DNA from 2 places in the Yersinia alsatica genome. Region 1 is predicted to be linked to the other one. Evidence: predicted binding sites of a transcription regulator. Region 1 holds the regulator's gene; the other holds the start of a gene.

Region 1 (4,437 bases):
ATTTGCCGCCGCCGCATTATTAATTCTAACCATAATCTTACCGGCCAAATCATTGACCGCCGGTGTCAACCAGCTTGGACGCTGCGCTTCAATGGGGTCGATAGCATCGCGCCATTGCGGCACATTGGTGTTCAGATAAGTCGTGAGCGGGATCGGCTCACCAAAGTTGACGTAGCCCTGGCCCAGATTGCGCAACTTGCGCAGGCCACGCACCATCTGCAACAGGTTTTCCTTCTCTTTGGTGGCTCCTCTCAGCTCTTTGGCGTAGGTGCCCACTTCCATCACATGTTCATAACCAATGTAGATTGGCACTAGGGTGATTGGCCGTGAACCACCGCGCAGCATGGCTTGGATAGTCATCGACAGTGTGCCGGTTTTAGGCTCCAGCAAACGGCCTGTACGCGAGCGACCACCTTCAACAAAGTATTCCACTGAGTAACCCCGGGTGAACAGTTCGCCCAGATATTCGCGGAACACGGTTGAATAGAGTTTGTTGCCTTTAAAGGTACGGCGGATAAAGAAGGCACCCAAGCGACGGAAAATCGGGCCAGCAGGCCAGAAGTTAAGGTTAATACCGGCAGCAATATGCGGCGGTACCAGCCCTTGATGATAAAGCACGTAAGAAAGCAGCAAGTAATCCATATGGCTGCGATGGCAAGGCACATAGACAATTTCGTGGCCATCTTGCGCTAACTGCCGCACACGCTCGGCATTATGGACGTTAATACCCTGATACAAACGGTTCCACGTCCAGCTCAGTACCCTGTCAGACAGACGCACGGCTTCATAAGAGAAGTCTGCGGCAATTTCTTCCATCAGCGTAATGGCATTTTGCTGTGCTTTCTCGTGGGAGATTTTCTTGGTACGTGCTTCATCTGCCACGGCTTTTTCAATCGCCTTGGAAGCCAGCAGCTTTTTGAATAGGTCTTGACGATCCGGCAAGCTTGGGCCTACTGCGGCCAGACGCTGGCGAGAGAAGTGCATCCGCGCGACGCGTGCCAACTTATGGGCGATAGTTTTATCGGTACCATGCTCACTGGCCATTCGGCGCAATGATACTGTGGTCGAGAAACGCACAAAACTATCGCGGCCCAGCCACAATACGGCAAAGAATTTCTGCACACCATTCAGTACACGCAGATGTGGTGTACCATGGCCTTCGCGCCCAGGAGAACGACCAAACATCACCGAAACCGGCAGCATTTGGATATCCAGCGCTGGATTATTACGGTGCAGATCCAGATAATCGTGGAATATTTTTACCGATTCCTGCTTAGGTGCGTAATAACGAAAGACCCTCGGGCCATTATCGATAAACACATGGCTAGGCAGCTGTACACCATCAATTTCCAATGGAATCAATGGGTCGGGTAGATCTTGTGCCTGACACTGTGCTCGCAAAGTCAGCAAATCGGCCTTAGAATTGTAAGGCAAAACGTACAGAATAGGACGAGAAGGGTCTAACCCTAACTCAGTCACAGGATCTGCCGGAATAACCTTGCTTTTTACCAACAATTTAAGTGGTAAATTCAGTAACTTATAATATATTTTACGCCAACCTGACATAACTACATGAAGCCTCTTGTTAGCAATTCGTCGCAAGGATACCAGAAACTGGTTTTGAGATCTGTGGTGATAAGACAACAGAAAGCGGCAAAAATCATCATTAACTTAAGATAAAGGCAATAAATCATGGCGAATCAATCAACAGGGCTAACTCGAATCTTTAAAGCGACCGGTTATTCTGTGAAAGGCTTAAGTGCTGCCTGGAAAAATGAGGCGGCTTTTCGCCAAGAAGCCGTGGCTGCCATACTGGCTATCATACTGGCCTTCTGGTTGGATGTAGATGCTTTAGCGCGTATTTTATTGGTTGGCAGTGTGGTGTTAGTGATCATTGTTGAGGTGATCAACAGTGCCATTGAAGCCGTGGTCGATCGTATTGGCAGTGAGTTTCATGAACTTTCAGGCCGGGCCAAAGATATGGGCTCCGCCGCAGTGTTTCTCGCCATTCTGTTAGCGCTATTTATATGGGTAACCGTACTTTGGCAGCATGCTGGTTAGTTATGTCCCCCATCACACCGATGACCTTAAGCATAGCGAGTAATACGATAAAAATAAGCTGTGATTAATCCCTGTTTTTATTCACTCTTTGGTTCCCAATACCGGCTTACCTGTATATACTCACAGCAAGACTGTATAAACAAACAGGGGGCGAAATGAAAGCACTTACTACCAGACAGCAAGAGGTTTATGACCTGGTGCGCGATCACTTAGCGCAAACAGGTATGCCGCCGACCCGTGCCGAAATTGCGCAGCGTCTGGGATTCCGCTCTCCTAACGCCGCTGAAGAGCATTTAAAAGCACTGGCCCGCAAGGGTGTTATTGAGATTGTCTCTGGCGCTTCCCGTGGTATTCGTTTACTGATGGAAGAAGAAGATGGTTTGCCGCTGATTGGCCGCGTGGCCGCGGGTGAACCACTGCTAGCACAGCAGCATATCGAAGGGCACTACAAAGTTGACCCATCCATGTTTAAGCCAAGTGCAGATTTTCTATTGCGGGTGAATGGAATGTCGATGAGAGATATCGGTATTCTGGATGGCGACCTGTTGGCGGTACATAAAACACAAGATGTACGTAACGGGCAAGTGGTTGTTGCGCGTATTGATGATGAAGTAACGGTAAAACGTTTGAAAAAACAAGGTAATATCGTGCAGCTTCTACCTGAAAATACCGAGTTCCAGCCAATTATTGTCGATTTGCGAGAGCAAAGCTTCACTATCGAAGGGCTGGCCGTTGGTGTCATCCGTAATGGCGACTGGATCTGATCCTCGCTATTGATGTATACCCTTCGAGCAAGGAGGGTATACAATTTATTTAATTTCTCGCCAATATATTCATGCTTATATTGAGATTGAGAACAATCCGATAATAAGCTATTACTTACTGTTTTAACTGAATATTACCCGCTTTCATTTTTGATCCTCTGCTCAATTTATAGTGATTAATATTTGCTTGGCTTTAATTATTAGTCTCAGCTGCTATAGTTATTCACACGGTAAGCAAACAACCTGAGTTAATTTAAATTATGACTGTGAGTGATTAATTTAAACCAAGGTTGCTGTTATAAAGAGAGAATGTTTACCGTGATTAATTAAATAGACTGACTAATTCCAAGGTAACGGAGATATTATGAATAAAGATCAAGCCGATGGTAACTGGAAGCAGTTTAAAGGAAAAGTGAAAGAGAAATGGGGCAAGCTCACCGATGATGACCTTAAGGTCATAGAAGGCAAGCGTGACCAGCTGGTAGGGAAAATCCAGGAGAAATACGGCTATCAGAAAGAGCAAGCCGAGAAAGAAGTTAAAGCCTGGGAAGACCACAGCAAATATCGCTGGTAACAGCGTTAAATGGAATTAAACTGATATCGATATAAGTTAATTGGGTCTCTCACTTTATAGAATATATATTATTAAGTCGTGATATTAATAACGAACCTTATTCTATTTATTCCTATTCTCATATCGATAGACACAAGGAAGTGTCTAATTCTATTTCTATCTCACCCTATGGATATTATTATTAACTCAAATTGTTGGTATTAAATTTTATTATTATAAATTTAATATTACGCTGCCGCCATTCGGACGACAGCCTGATTTTTATCGCCAGAGACTATTTCTTTCTAGCCACAATAGAGTGGTCATGATCACAATGATCGTGGCTTTCACAGGCTTCAACTTCCCCGCATTCAGCACATAGGCCATGAGCCTCTACCACGCTATGGCGCAGGGTAAAACCTGATTGCTGCGCTAATTGCGCCAGCGCTTCTTCAATGCCGACAGTCGTACGCTCAGTCACAATTTTGCAGCGATCACAGATAAATAGCGCAGAGGTATGAGTGGGCTCTTCAAAGTGATGGCACAGCACATAACTGTTCGCTGATTCCACGCGGTGAATAAACCCTTGCTCCAACAAAAAATCTAATGCGCGGTAAACGGTTGGTGGCTTAGCTTGTGGTTCCGATACGCGTAGCAAATCCAACAGATCATAAGCACTGATTGCACCGGGTTGTTGTGCCATTAAGCGTAATACTTCAAGACGTTGCGGTGTCAGCCGGACGTTACGTTGTTGGCAAAGGCTTTCAGCCTGAGCAAGCAGCTTTTCCTGATTGATTGAGTTCATGGTTTCATCCCGCAGCGTTTGAATGGAACAGATTTTATCATATTTACGGTTAATCACCGATAGGTGAAAAAGTGCCGGGCAGTGGAGTGTCACAATTTTGGTAATTTACCGGAATATCTCCCTTTTTACGGCACAACTATCACTCAGGCAGTCATAGCAAGGTTCTATGGTATAATCACGCATTCCATCCCTTGATCTCGTGTGTTTAATGCGCAATATCAATGGGTAATTGATGCAATAATAACCGATGAAAT
Region 2 (4,437 bases), 1.5 Mb from region 1:
GCTCAAAATGAGAATGTGCCACAAGTGAAAGCGCTGTCACTTTTGCTTAAAAACTTACGTGCCATTGATGCACAACTGGCTGGTATTGAATCTGAACAGGTATTAGCCGAAGGCTCACAGCCTGAAAACCGTCTATCTGATGATCGCCTCACCGGATGGAGCGACATTAAGCTGCGTATCAGCCGCCATCTGACACCGCAATCTGCACTATTTCGCCATGCTATCCGCATGTCAGTGGTACTTTGCGTGGGTTATGCTTTCATTCAGCTTACTGGTATGCGCCACGGCTATTGGATTCTATTAACCAGCCTTTTTGTCTGCCAACCCAACTACAACGCGACGCGCAGCCGCCTTACACGGCGTATTATCGGTACCCTCGCAGGGATACTTATCGGGCTACCTATCCTGTATTTTGTCCCTTCCATTGAAGGGCAACTGATCTTAATCGTCATTAGCGGCGTGCTGTTTTTTGCTTTCCGCAATGTTCAGTATGCTCATGCAACAATGTTCATTACCCTGTTGGTTTTATTATGTTTTAACCTATTAGGTGAAGGATTTGAGGTTGCCATTCCGCGAGTATTTGACACCTTGCTCGGCTGTGCCATTGCCTGGGTTGCGGTGAGTTTTATCTGGCCTGACTGGAAATTCCGTCATCTTCCCGCCGTGGTGAATAAAACACTGAATGCCAACTGCCGTTACCTTGATGCTATTTTAGTGCAATATCATCAAGGTAAGGATAATAGCCTGTCCTACCGCGTTGCACGCCGCGACGCGCATAATTGCGATGCTGAACTGGCGTCAGTGATTTCAAATATGTCAGCTGAGCCCAACAGCAATAAAGAAACTCAGGAAGCGGCATTCCGTTTACTCTGCCTAAACCACACGATGTTGAGTTATATCTCTGCGCTGGGCGCTCATCGTGAAAAACTGAGTAATACCGCCACCCTGAGTTTACTCAATGACGCGATTTGTTATATCGAGGGCTCACTTGAGCAAGAACAACCCGACAGTAGCCAAATGGCACGAGTGCTAACCGGCTTATCTACCAGGCTGCAGGACTGTAATCCTGAGCCGGAAAGTATAGACCAGTTGGTTTTACAACAAATTGGCTTATTGCTTGAATTGTTACCTGAACTTAGCGAGCTGAATAAACGCATCAGTCAAGCGAGCTAATTAATGCTCGGGCCACGTTCTATTAGTGGCCCACTGCTATACAGTTTCATATTGTGCAATTTTGGGCGAACGAATGTGTATTTCAAACCATTCAATAAGCTCACTTCGCATCATTAGAGGCAATGCTGCATAGTGGTGACCACTGATCGCGCCAGCAAGGGATAACAAAATATTCACTCCGAGCGACCGTCTTAATGCTCGCAATTTAAGATAGCAGCACTTGGCACCCTCGATGCGCAACTCTGCTGCACTCTTGATGCCCACTTTCCATAATAATCGCTCTAGACTGGCACTAAGATTTGGTAAATCTTTTAAGCGAACCGCGGGGCCTTTCTTACTTAAAACCTCAGCTTTAGCCCCTTGATAAGCCAACTTAGCAAAATGGCGCAGTGCGAGGTCATCACTCCATAGTAGAGTGTCCACCCAATAGTAGCGCAGCAAAACCGGAAGCCCGCGTTTAGCATAAATAAGGTTGGTCATTTCTCTGGTGCGGAATAAATTTTCAACCTGATCATTACCCCGTAGATACAACTCTCCCTCAGAAACCACAGCAAACATAATGCCGTTAGCCAACAGTCCATAACCGCCAAATTGTGAGCGAACTGTGATTTGACCCAAAAAATCAAAATGAGACTGAGCCCGTACTATCATCCTTTCTGATACGTTTTTCATGACTACTCCTTTAGCAAAAATCCGATCAAACGTCCCTATTCAGTTGTAATAAGTGTAAGAGGAACAACTAATTAGAAAATACGCAATATAGATAACTGAGCCAAACAAAAAATGTGTTTGACGCCCATCTGCATCACAATAATGCGAAGCGTCTTGTAAAAATTTAGTTGATCTTCGAACAAACAGTGACTACTGTATATACATACAGCACACTACAGGCGAGGTTCATAATGCGTACCCAATCACTAAAACCTTATCATGCTAATTATCATTCTCTGAATACCCGTGATACACAGGAAAGAGTTGATGCCCCAACAGATAGCGGTCTTATCAGTGAACTTATGTACAGTGAAAACCAGCCTGCTGTAACACAGTTATTGCTTCCACTTTTACAGCAACTTGGCAAACAATCTCGCTGGTTGTTATGGTTAACACCACAGCAGAAATTAAGCCGTTCATGGATACAGCAATCAGGTTTACCAATCAGTAAAATTGTGCAGGTAAGGCAGATCAATCCATTATCAACAGTTGATGCTATGGAAAAAGCCCTGTTGACCGGGAATTATAGTGTTGTTCTTGGTTGGCTACCTGAATTGTCAGAAAACGATCGTAGCCGATTACGCTTAGCAGCAAAGTTAGGGAATACTTACGGGTTTGTTATGCATCCTGTGGATGACACAAAATCGCCTCAAGGACAGTGCGCAACGTTAAAAATTCATTCTTCTTTGTATCATTAAGTAAATTTAGGATTTATCCCATGAATTTTTACAATATCTAGCGCTTAGTCCTGTGTAACCAGCATAAAGCGAGTCAGAATGCGGCTTGCAGCAGAAAATAACGTATAAGAAAAGCTGCATTTTCCCGCTAAATCGTTAAAGATCATGCACAATTTCGGTTTTTTTTCAGGCGGTTTATCACATCACACTTGTAACTTTCTCGCCACGTTGTAGACTTTACATCGCCAAGGTTGCTCTAAAACGCCAAATTATACTGGCAGCGTGATTAACGGGAGCGCGAATACCTTGACGAAGAATTTTAACCAAGGGCTTGGCTTTTAAAGCTCATTGCCTATTTGGATGATAACGAGGCGTAAAATGAAAAAGACAGCTATCGCATTAGCAGTGGCACTGGCAGGTTTCGCTACAGTAGCGCAAGCCGCACCGAAAGATAACACCTGGTACACCGGTGGTAAACTGGGTTGGTCCCAGTATCAAGATACTGGCACTGGCGGTATCTATGGCGACGTTGGCAACGACGGTCCTACCCATAAAAACCAACTGGGCGCTGGTGCATTCTTGGGTTACCAAGCAAACCAATACCTGGGCTTTGAAATGGGATACGACTGGCTTGGCCGTATGCCTTACAAAGGCGACGTGAATAACGGCGACTTTAAAGCACAGGGCGTTCAACTGGCTGCTAAACTGAGCTACCCAATTGCTCAGGACCTGGATCTGTATACCCGTCTGGGTGGTATGGTATGGCGTGCAGATTCTAGCGCTTACAATGCTCCAACTGATACTCGTGCTAGCAACCATGACACCGGTGTTTCTCCACTGGTAGCTCTGGGTGCTGAATACGCATGGACCAAAAACTGGGCAACCCGTATGGAATACCAATGGGTTAGCAACATCGGTGATAAAGCTACCGTTGGTGCTCGTCCAGACAACGGCATGCTGAGCGTAGGTGTTTCTTACCGTTTCGGTCAAGATGATGTAGTAGCTCCAGTAGCTCCTGCTCCAGCTCCAGCTCCAGTTGTTGACACTAAGCGTTTCACTCTGAAATCTGACGTGCTGTTCGCTTTCAACAAGTCAACTTTGAAACCAGAAGGCCAGCAAGCTCTGGACCAACTGTATTCACAGCTGAGCTCTATCGATCCTAAAGACGGTTCTGTAGTTGTTCTGGGCTTCGCTGACCGTATCGGTCAACCAGCTCCTAACTTAGCTCTGTCTCAGCGTCGTGCTGACAGCGTGCGTGACTACCTGGTTTCTAAAGGTATCCCTGCTGACAAAATCACCGCTCGCGGTGAAGGTCAAGCAAACCCAGTTACAGGTAATACCTGTGACAACGTGAAACCACGTGCTGCTCTGATTGAGTGCTTGGCACCAGATCGTCGCGTAGAGATCGAAGTTAAAGGCTACAAAGAAGTTGTAACTCAGCCACAGGCTTAAGTTTACTCCTTTAATAAAAAACCCCGCTTTGCGGGGTTTTTTTTATCATCTGTTTCTTATTAGATATTCTTTAGTATCTATATCAGCAAAATACACGGCATATCTTATTGGCTTAATAGCCGTATTTTAGTGCTCTGAATATTGATTCATACCTAAACAGCTTAAATCTCTTTCCTCAGAATATCCTGCAAGTCCTGCTTTAAGGACGACATCTGACTCTCATATTTCTCTTTGCGCTCAGCATCTTCAATTAATTGAACAACGGTCTCTGACAAAGTTATCCCTCGGCGTCTGGCAAGAGCTGCCAAACGTTGCCAAACCAGAAATTCCAAATCGATTGATTTCTTGCGGGTATGTTGATGTTCTGCATTGAAATGCCGCTTACGTCTGGCACGAATAGTCTGCTTCATCCGGTTAGCCAGTT

Evidence for each region. The regulator LexA, encoded in region 1, represses DNA repair genes until DNA is damaged. The targets are predictions, from matches to a motif close to TNCTGTATGTACATACAGNA.
Region 2: a site for LexA is predicted at 2,036-2,055, ahead of sulA (SOS-induced cell division inhibitor SulA). Genes of this name have one in related genera too.

Annotation. Positions count from the first base shown of each region.
Region 1 covers NZ_CP104006.1:1,135,965-1,140,401, forward strand. Annotated here, with positions in the region: gene plsB (glycerol-3-phosphate 1-O-acyltransferase PlsB) at 1-1,566, opposite strand, end outside; gene N0H69_RS04910 (diacylglycerol kinase) at 1,693-2,061, shown strand; gene lexA (transcriptional repressor LexA) at 2,217-2,825, shown strand; gene N0H69_RS04920 (CsbD family protein) at 3,190-3,399, shown strand; gene zur (zinc uptake transcriptional repressor Zur) at 3,674-4,183, opposite strand.
Region 2 covers NZ_CP104006.1:2,595,021-2,599,457, reverse strand. Annotated here, with positions in the region: gene yccS (YccS family putative transporter) at 1-1,173, shown strand, start outside; gene N0H69_RS11425 (TfoX/Sxy family DNA transformation protein) at 1,210-1,845, opposite strand; gene sulA (SOS-induced cell division inhibitor SulA) at 2,076-2,582, shown strand; gene ompA (porin OmpA) at 2,940-4,013, shown strand; gene matP (macrodomain Ter protein MatP) at 4,175-4,437, opposite strand, start outside.